DNA from 3 places in the Chitinophaga sp. RAB17 genome. Region 3 is predicted to be linked to each of the others. Evidence: riboswitches for the same ligand, from Rfam matches in the RefSeq annotation. Region 3 holds a riboswitch; each other region holds the start of a gene.
What was found. Region 3 has a riboswitch for cobalamin ahead of AB4Z08_RS14845 (TonB-dependent receptor). Riboswitches for the same ligand answer to the same signal wherever they lie in the genome.
Positions count from the first base shown of each region.

Region 1: another riboswitch for cobalamin. It lies ahead of AB4Z08_RS15575 (DUF6580 family putative transport protein); the one in region 3 lies ahead of AB4Z08_RS14845 (TonB-dependent receptor).
Region 2: another riboswitch for cobalamin. It lies ahead of AB4Z08_RS30365 (DUF5074 domain-containing protein); the one in region 3 lies ahead of AB4Z08_RS14845 (TonB-dependent receptor).

Region 1 covers NZ_JBFREI010000004.1:44,670-47,957, forward strand. Annotated here, with positions in the region: gene AB4Z08_RS15570 (TonB-dependent receptor) at 1-1,223, shown strand, start outside; cobalamin riboswitch at 1,396-1,623, shown strand; gene AB4Z08_RS15575 (DUF6580 family putative transport protein) at 1,819-2,412, shown strand; gene AB4Z08_RS15580 (DUF5074 domain-containing protein) at 2,454-3,288, shown strand, end outside.
Region 2 covers NZ_JBFREI010000013.1:86,296-89,583, forward strand. Annotated here, with positions in the region: gene AB4Z08_RS30355 (aldehyde dehydrogenase family protein) at 1-578, shown strand, start outside; gene AB4Z08_RS30360 (hypothetical protein) at 688-972, opposite strand; cobalamin riboswitch at 1,331-1,540, shown strand; gene AB4Z08_RS30365 (DUF5074 domain-containing protein) at 1,721-2,851, shown strand; gene AB4Z08_RS30370 (hypothetical protein) at 2,999-3,288, shown strand, end outside.
Region 3 covers NZ_JBFREI010000003.1:771,592-774,879, forward strand. Annotated here, with positions in the region: gene AB4Z08_RS14840 (arabinose isomerase) at 1-816, shown strand, start outside; cobalamin riboswitch at 871-1,078, shown strand; gene AB4Z08_RS14845 (TonB-dependent receptor) at 1,253-3,235, shown strand; gene AB4Z08_RS14850 (DUF5074 domain-containing protein) at 3,247-3,288, shown strand, end outside.

The DNA of each region.
Region 1 (3,288 bases), on a different contig from region 3:
CCGATCCTTTACTGCGGCCGGAAAGCAGTCCATATGATGGTATTGCCGCCTTTGCTCATCAGCAGGGCCGGGTAGTGAATGATCCCAATGCCGGACAAACACAGATCGATGTAATAGACAACAATTTTGTGATGCCTGCTGTAATGAGAAGCAGCCTTGCAGTGGACTATACCGATCAGCATGGATTCAATTATTCGCTGGAGGGCATCTATACCAAAACGATCAAAGATGTAAGATTTATACAAATCAATCTGAAAGATAATCCTTCCTACTACGCATACGACACTGCACAACATTTGAGAAAGCAGCCGATATATGCAGGCAGCGTTGACCCGCGGTTGGCAAACGGATACCTGCTTACCAATACTGACAAAGGTTTCAGATACAGTCTTACGGCTAAAGTAAGCCGTAGGTTTACTAGTGGCTTTCATTTCACCGCTGCTTATACCTATGGGAAATCGAAAGATATCTCCAACGGTATCCGGAATTCTATGGAATCGAACTGGCAGTTAAACCAGGCGCTGAATCCCAATGATCCTGCGTTGTCTTTATCCAATTTTGATATCAGGCATCGGATTATTGCTATGACGGGATACGACCGTCGTTGGTCCGATAGGTGGCGCAGTGTGATTTCGATTTTCTTTTCGGCGCAATCAGGTAGTCCGTTTACCTATGGATTCGTTAACTATACGCCGCAAAATACGCCGCAGCAGATCGCGTTGGCATATATACCGGCAAAAGGTGAAACAATCAATTTTTTTGCTACGCAATATGCGGCAGACGGAAATACGATTATCAGTACTGCACAGGAGCAGGCAGCTGCTTTCGATCATTTCATAGACAACAACAAATATCTAAGTTCACGCAGAGGCGATTTTACAGAACGTAATACCGGAAGAACTCCCTGGAATGTAAATGCCGATCTGCACCTTTCGCAGGAACTTACACTCTTTAAAGAGAAACCATTGAAAGACCGCCATACTATTATGTTTTCTGTAGACATCATGAACTTCACCAATCTGCTCAACAAGGAATGGGGGTGGAGCTATTTTTCGCCGAACACCTATAACTCAACTGCCAGTATCGGCCTGCAGCCGTATATTCCTGCACGTAGTTCGCAGGGGTATCCGCTTTACCAGTTCAGGGATCCGGGTATGCCTTACTCCATCGATCCGCTGGCCTCGCGCTGGCAAATGCAGTTGGGGCTGCGATATAGTTTATAGGGATCAGGTGAGAATTACAAATTAGGAATTACGAATTACGATTGGGTGAGTAGATAGTAAACGCGAAGATCAACGTCGCTTATATCTACTCACCCAATCGTAATTCGTAATTCCTAATTCGTAATTCTCAATTCCTGTTGTCACAACATTTGGAGAAACCATCTGCTTTCATTAATTTGCGGCTGCAACTGGTTATTCTAGCACGTATGCAAGAATATTAAAAGGGAATCCGGTGTAAAACCGGAGCTATCCCCGTAGCTGTAAATCCTGCTGCCTGTGTGCCCACAGGTATCGTTTTTTCGGAGTTAATTCCTCCTTGCCACTGTTCCGCTTATCCGGAACGGGAAGGCGACCGAAAAAGCAGGAAAGCCAGAAGACCTGCCTTTTGCAACTATATATCATGTTTTCGGGTGAAGAACATGGATGTATTTTCCCGGTGTTCCGGTTTTTATTTTGGTAAAAAAGAATTTTTGTATCTGATTGACTGTGCCTGATAGCGCATGTCATTCATCTATAGTATGTATGTTTTTTTTCGTGAGAGATCATTTGATTTCTTCATGCAGAATCCCTATTCCCTTTAAAATAACTATTAACAATGTCTGATAAAAAAATTGACCCACGTTTTCTTGTTTTACTCCTTTTTATTTTAGGCGCTGGCCTCATACGTGTATTAGGTGCGGGTAATCTGATGCCTTATCCAAACTTTACGCCGATTGGCGCTATGGCCCTTTTTGCAGGCGCTTATTTCAGTAATCTTTTCAAGTCGTATGCCTTTCCTGTTCTGACATTATTCATCAGCGATATTATCATATCTCATGTGATATATCCGGAATACGCTACGGGATTGCTTTATAGTGGCTGGGCATGGAACTATGCAGCCTTTGCTCTCATGGTAACAGCAGGCAGAGTGATCATCAAAAAAGTAACGCCTCTCCGCATACTTCTTTCCGCCCTGTCTGCCGGATTGATACATTGGATCGTTGCTGATTTCGGCGTGTGGATCAATCATGGTATTAATATTACTACCGGTAAACCCTATATGTACAACCTTGCAGGTTTGTTGCAATGTTACTATCTCGCTTTACCATTTTTAAAGAATATGCTCGTAGCAAATCTTTTTTATTCAACTGTATTCTTTGGTTCTTTTGAAATGCTGAAATACCGGTACCCCAAAGCATTACATGCATAATTGAAACAACTGTAGCTTAATCATCAATCAAATATATAAACATGCGATTTTCGGGAAGTACTTTCTTTGTAGTTTCTATTTTAGCACTGGCGATGTCATGTAAAAAAAATGACGACGCCATTCCCGGTCCCGGTGTGGACAAAACCGGAGGTGCAGATTCTATACATATTGGCGCTACGCTTTCTTATCATCCCAGGATAAACAATCCCGTTGGTGCTACGTTCAGCTGGAAAATAAATGGAAATGCAGTCGGAAATGATTCTGTGTATACGTTCACGGCAAGTGCCCGGGGGGATTACCATATCGTATTTACAGCCAGCAATGCCGGCGCTTCAGACTCAGTGATCTACCAGGTAAAGGTGTGGGGTAAATATGAAAACGGATTTTTGGTAGTACAGGAAGGACAGTATGGAACTACCTCCGGCGACTTATTCTATTATAGTTATGATAGTAATAAGATTGTTAAAGATGTATTTAAAACAGAAAATCCCGGCAAAGATTTTGGACCGACCAGTGCAACACTGCAGTTCGCCACCATCCATAAAGGCAAGGTGTATATGTCTGTAAAAGTAGGTGGGCCTTTGGTGGTAGCCGATGCATATACCATGAAAGAAACAGGGAGGGTAGATCATCTTCCGCAGGAGGAAGGTCATGCCTTTACAGGAATAGATGATGCAAGAGGTTTGTTAAGCGCAGTGGATGGTGTATACCGTGTAAACCTCGCTGGTCCGACTATAGGGACTAAGATAGATGGAATTAATTCATCTGCCGGTGATATGCTGGTAGCCGGAGACTATGTATTTGTACTTACACAAAATGATGGTATCGTTATATTGAAAACCTCAGACTACAGTATCGTTAAGAAATATCCCAAAG
Region 2 (3,288 bases), on a different contig from region 3:
CAGTAGAACGTATATACGTACACGAAAATGTATACGATGAATATGTAGCAGCCTTTGTAAAAGCAGTACGCTCCTGGAAGCTGGGGTTACCTACAGACGAAGGCGTATACTTCGGTGCCTTAACAAGGTATGAACAACTGGAAGTACTGGAAGAACAGGTGAAAGATGCCAAAGCAAACGGCGCGACGGTATTGCTCGGTGGCAAACGTATTGTGCATGATGGAAATTTCTTTGAACCCACCATTATCGTAGATGTCAACAACAAGATGAAGGTGATGCAGGAAGAAAGCTTTGGCCCCATCATCGGTATTATGAAAGTAAAGACCGACAAAGAAGCCATACAATTCATGAATGATACCGACTACGGACTCACCGCTTCCGTATATTCCAGCAGCCAGGAGAGAGCCGAAACCATTCTCTCACAGGTAAACAGTGGCACCGGCTACTGGAACTGTTGCGACAGGGTTACAGCAGGATTACCCTGGGCCGGCAGAAAGCATTCCGGTATCGGCGCTACCCTATCACATCAGGGCCTACGGGCTTTTACAAAAACAAAATCGTGGCAAATGAAGGGCTGATCATTTTTTCACCACCACATAACAACCATCCAGTGCATGTTTGTCGGAGGTATCGAATCCGGCTGTCAACAGCTGAAAAGGTAATTGCGGGCGGCAGAAAAAATTGAGATTACTCTTGTAATAAGGCCCGGGAATACGCGGACTTACGATCCGGGTAATAATTCACCGGGTATTTAAAATACCACGTATTATCCGGGAATGATAAGCCGTAGTACACGGTCCCTCCCCAGCGGGATGGCCGCATCAACTGATCTGGTATCAGGATGAGAGGATACTGTCTGCCATTGTACGATGCTTTCGGAAAATAATTGCTCTGCATAAAGCTGCCAGGATTCGGCATAGCGCTTAAATTATCAGGTGCCAGGTCATAAAACGCCTTCCTCTTGTCCTTCATCAGTGCCCATCTTATACTATCTAACTTGCTACCATCATATAAAGAGTCTGGTAACTGCCTTCCAGCGGCGCTTATAAGATCTGCCCTGGTAAATTTTTCCGCTGGAACTAACCTCATGCAGGCATCGGAACGGGTAATTTGTGTAAAAGCGCACATGGGATTAAGTATACAAAACAATACTTTTAAAAACGTTCTCAATGTATAAAGGAATTAAGTTGGAACTATTGTGAAAGTAGTGTTTAAAAGGTTAATAAAATGTTGTCGGCGACAACACTGGAAAAGATGCGTTGATATTTTTCGATGGTGATGCTGCGCATTGCGCCATTCTTTCATTTTGGATTTTACTAATACTTCACGTACGTTTGCATCCACAATTGGTTCCGCCTGCGGGCGGATTAAAAGGGAATCCGGTGCAATACCGGAGCTATCCCCGTAGCTGTGATCCTGCATTCATTTTTGAATGAATTGATTTTCCGGATACTCCATACCACTGTCTGTATGTCCGCAGATGGGAAGGTTCCCGGAAAAGCAGGAGAGCCAGAAGACCTGCCAGATGTTATCAATCATTCAGCGCTTTCGGGTGAAAGGCCAGGAATGTAAGCCTAACGGCATATATTCTATTGTGTAAATATTATTTACCCCTGGGCGCATTATGCAGGTGTGATATCACCGGCTTTTGAGTTTTGTTTTTTTCCGGATACGGTATCCGGACAGGGAAAGGTATGTCATCAATCCAAATATCTATTATATGAAAAAACAGTTATTATCCTCCTTGTTTCTGGCTTTTGCCTTGTTGGTGGCTTCCTGTAAAAAAGAAGATGCACTGCAGTCATCACAGTTACAAAAGTTGGACGCCAATAACAAAACCGGCGTTACAACATCATTGATTACCGGTAAATATGCAGATGGTTTCTTTATTGCCAATGAAGGATGGTTCGGTCATGGCACCGGCGATCTGCACTTCTATTCGTATAGTGGTGACAGTTTGGTGCAGGACGTGTATCACCTGGAAAACCCAACCGGTGCATTAGGCGGGTCATCCAACACATTGCAGTTTGCGACTTTCTTCAACAATAAGCTGTACATCGTAGTGAAAGCTGGTGGACCGCTGGTGGTAACAGATGGTGGCAGCATGGTGGAAACCGGCCGTATTACTACCTTACCGGGCAACGATGGGCATGCCTTCCTGGGTGTTGATGCCACGCACGGACTGTTGAGCGCCAGCGATGGTGTATATCCTATTACACTGCCATCTCTGGTGGTAGGCACTAAAATCAGCGGGGTTGCTGGTTATACCGGCGACATGCTTAAAATTGGCAGTTATGTTTTTGTATTATCTCAAACAGATGGTATCGTAGCACTGAATAGCAGCACTTATGCAGTAGTGAAAAAGTTCGGCGCTGCTAACCTCGCTTTTGCTGCGGGTAAAGATGGAGCGGTATATGCGACCAATTCAGATTCACTGATTCGCATTGTTCCGTCTACCCTGGCACGTACTGCGATCAAACTGCCGTTTACCGTACCTTCTCCATGGGGAGCATGGCGTCATGCAGGTATTACTGCGTCTACACAGGACAGTGCTATTTTCATTGTGCGTAACAACGGTTTTGCTGGTGGTACACAATTATACCGCTACGTAATTGGCAACGCTGCTTCATTAACTACGCCATTTATCACCCTGCCAACGGGTCAGTATTTCTATGGTGCAGGAGCGGCATATAACAAGGAAAAGAATGAATTAGTAGTAACTACGCTGAATGGATCATTCACCGGCAGTATCAACCGGGTGCTGATTTATGATGCCACCACTACTACCCTGAAAAAAACGCTGACCTACAACGGATGGTATTTCCCGGCCATGCCAGTGTTTCACGAATAAAGAACTATAAAATAAAGAAATCCCCCGCTTGCCAATGGCAGGCGGGGGATTTTTTTATCCCGATACTTCACTAGGATATTCAGGATTTTCTGGTTATTTTAATACGATATTTTTTTTCCACGTATTTCACTCTTAAACCATTGTAAAATGAGCGTTAAACTCACTCAGGTATCCACGTTTTTTTGTGCCCTGCTATTGCTGTTATGTTTGGGCGGTAGCAAAGTTGTTGCCCAGGTAGGACCCGTTAGTATTTCAGGACCCACTACTGTGACGCCCGGCAGCGTTGGCATTTATTCACTGGTACCCACCGTTAGTGGCAGCACGTATGTTGCCTGGAATGTCACCGGAGATGGACAGATTATTTCTGCACCACCTAATACCGGTCTGGAAGGCTATGGCATCAACACCTGCTATGTCACCTGGGGGCCCAACATTCA
Region 3 (3,288 bases):
GCAACTACCTTTGGCGGACATATCCAACATCTTGAAATGTGCGACCTCGCCGCCTTTCACCAACAGGTAACACCCGCCGAAATAGAACATAAAATACAACAGATCCACCAGGAAATGGAAGTACTGGAGGAATGCCCGCCACAGGAGATTGTACGCGCCGCCCATACTGCGGTGGCACTGGATAAAATGGTGGCGCACCATCAGCTGGGCTCCCTCTGTTATTATTACGAAGGCACTCCCGATGGCGAATATGAAGATCTGATTGCTTCCGTTATCACCGGCAACTCCTTACTCACCGCTCACCAGGTACCCGTAGCGGGTGAATATGAAGTAAAGAACGCACAGGCCATGAAGATCCTCGACCTTTTCCAGGCAGGTGGCTCCTTCACAGAATTCTATGGCCTGGATTTTAACGCTGGCATTATTCTCATGGGACATGATGGTCCCGGTCACCTGGCAATTGCCGAAGGCCGGCCCCTGCTGAAACCATTAGGTGTATACCACGGCAAACCCGGTAAGGGCTTGTCTATTGAAATGAAAGTAAAACATGGCCCGGTCACTTTACTATCTGTAGTAGAAACCCACAACGGCAAATTAAAATTGCTGGTGGCAGAAGGCGATTCGGTGCCGGGCCCTATTTTGAAGATCGGTAATACCAATAGCCGGTACCGGTTTTCACTGGATGTAAAAACGTTTGTCAACAACTGGAGTAAAGAAGGCCCTGCGCATCACTGCGCCATTGGCATCGGGCATATAGCCGCGAAAATTGAAAAGCTGGGAAATATACTGGACATTGCTACCGTAAAAGTATGCTAACGAAGCATATACAACCCCTCGCCCCCTTTCGTTTTGAATCAACAGAATAATAGCCTACTTTTGCTCCGTTATGGTTTATCCATGTCCACTCCGGGCATGAATAATTAAAAGGGAACATGGGTGAAAATCCCGGACAGTCCCGCTGCTGTAAGTCTCATACAATGCTAAGGCAACACCACTCAAGGCCACTGTTGATCATTCAATGGGAAGGTCGCCGAAAGCAGAGATAAGTCAGAATACCTGCCATACAACTGATTTTTGAGCTTTCGTGGAATGAAGCTTAGGGATAAATGCAAGCTACAGGATGTTCCTGTACCCGTGCGCTTTCCTAATTATTTTTTCTCCTGTCGAAGGCTGTTGATGGAATATTAACAGGTTTAAAATTATGCGTTTCACTGAACAAGCCTGTTCACTGACTAAGGTATGCTTGTATGTTATGGTCTTCATCATCTGGCCGGCAACAACCATTAAAGCACAGCAGGCAGATACGATTACCACCAAAGATCTCCGGGAGGTGTCCGTTACCGCGCAGCGAACCGGCAGCGAAGTAAGCCCGGGGCAGAAAATGGACGAAAAACAACTCAGCAGACTGGGCAGCCATTCTGTGGGGGATGCTATCCGCTTCTTCTCCGGAGTGCAGATCAAAGATTATGGTGGCATAGGAGGCCTGAAAACAGTGGATATCCGCAGTATGGGCTCCAACCATACCGGTGTATTCTATGATGGCATTGAACTCGGCAACGCCCAAAACGGACAGGTAGATCTGGGGAAATTTTCCCTGGACAACATGGAAGAAATCGCCCTGTATAACGGACAAAAAAGCAACATCTTTCAACCGGCCAAAGACTTCGGATCTGCCGGCTCTATCTATCTTACTTCTCTCAAACCTAAATTCGCTCCGGGTGAAAAAACACATGTGAGAGCGACTGTTAAAACAGGCTCCTTTGGCTTGTTCAATCCTTCCCTGCTCTGGCAACAAAAAATCAGTGATAAAATATCTGCCTCCTTCAGCAGCGAGTGGACCAGCGCTACCGGACGGTATAAATACACCTATGCTAAATACGATAAACAAGGAGGCACCAAGCTATACGACACAAGCGACTACCGTAGAAACAGCGATGTAAATGCGGTACGGCTGGAGGGCGGACTCAATGGCGTTATGAAAGGAGGCGAATGGAACACTAAAATATATTATTATAATTCCGAAAGAGGCCTACCGGGTTTTATTGTCAACAATGTATACGGGCATGTCGACCGCCTCTGGGATCGCAGCCTGTTTATCCAGTCCTCTTTCCGTAAAGAAATTACCAAACGGTACAGCATCCTCCTCAATGGCAAGTATGCATATGATTATACCCATTATAAAACCAGCGACACGGCACAGTTTCCGGTAGACAATTACTATCGCCAGTACGAAATGTATTTTTCTATGGCAAATCAATATGCGCTTACTACCTGGTGGACCATCTCCCTTTCCGGCGATTTGCAATGGAATAAGCTGGATGCCAACCTGCAGGAATTTAGTTATCCTACCAGGTATACCACGTTGGTCGCAGGAGCTTCCGCCGTGAACTTTAAACGATTCAGCGCACAGGCCAGCATACTCGGTACTTTTGTGAATGAAACCGTAAAACAAAATGCTGCTGCCCCATATCAGCAAAAATTTACTCCTGCAGTTTTTGCATCCTGGCAACCTTTCCCAACACCTGATTGGCACCTGCGGACCTTTTATAAACGCATCTTCCGCATGCCTACGTTCAACGATCTTTATTATACAGAAATCGGTAACCGCTTTCTGAAACCAGAATTCGCCACACAATATGATGCAGGCATTACCTGGAATAAAACATTCACAGATAAACTGCTCAGTATAGCTGGTCTGGAAATAGATGCATACTATAATGAAGTTACAGATAAGATTGTAGCGGTACCTGGGCAAAATCAGTTTATATGGACCATGATGAACCTCGGCAAAGTAAAAATTAAGGGCGTAGACGTAAAAGCAAATGCCGGCTGGCAAATCAAAAAGCAGGTGGATATCCTGTTAAAAGCGACCTATACTTTCCAGGAGGCACGGGATTTCACCGACCCCACCGAAGGGTTCTATGGCGATCAGATTGCCTACATCCCCCGCCACAGCGGCACACTCATAGTGAGCGCCGATTATAAAGGCTGGGAAGCGAATTACAGTTTCATTTATACAGGAGAAAGATATAACGCCAAGAACAATATACCAGCCAACTATGTACCTGCATGGTATACCAGCGATATTTCCTTTGGCAAACAATTTAACTATAAACGTACCCGCGTTCACGTTACAGCACAGGTGAACAACCTGGCCAATCAGTTTTACGAAGTGATACAAAGCTACCCCATGCCGGGCAGAAACTGCCGCTTCATTGTAGCGGTTAATATTTAATCAGAAATGTTATGACGAAACAAGTAAAAAATACGTACTTATTGCTGGCAGCC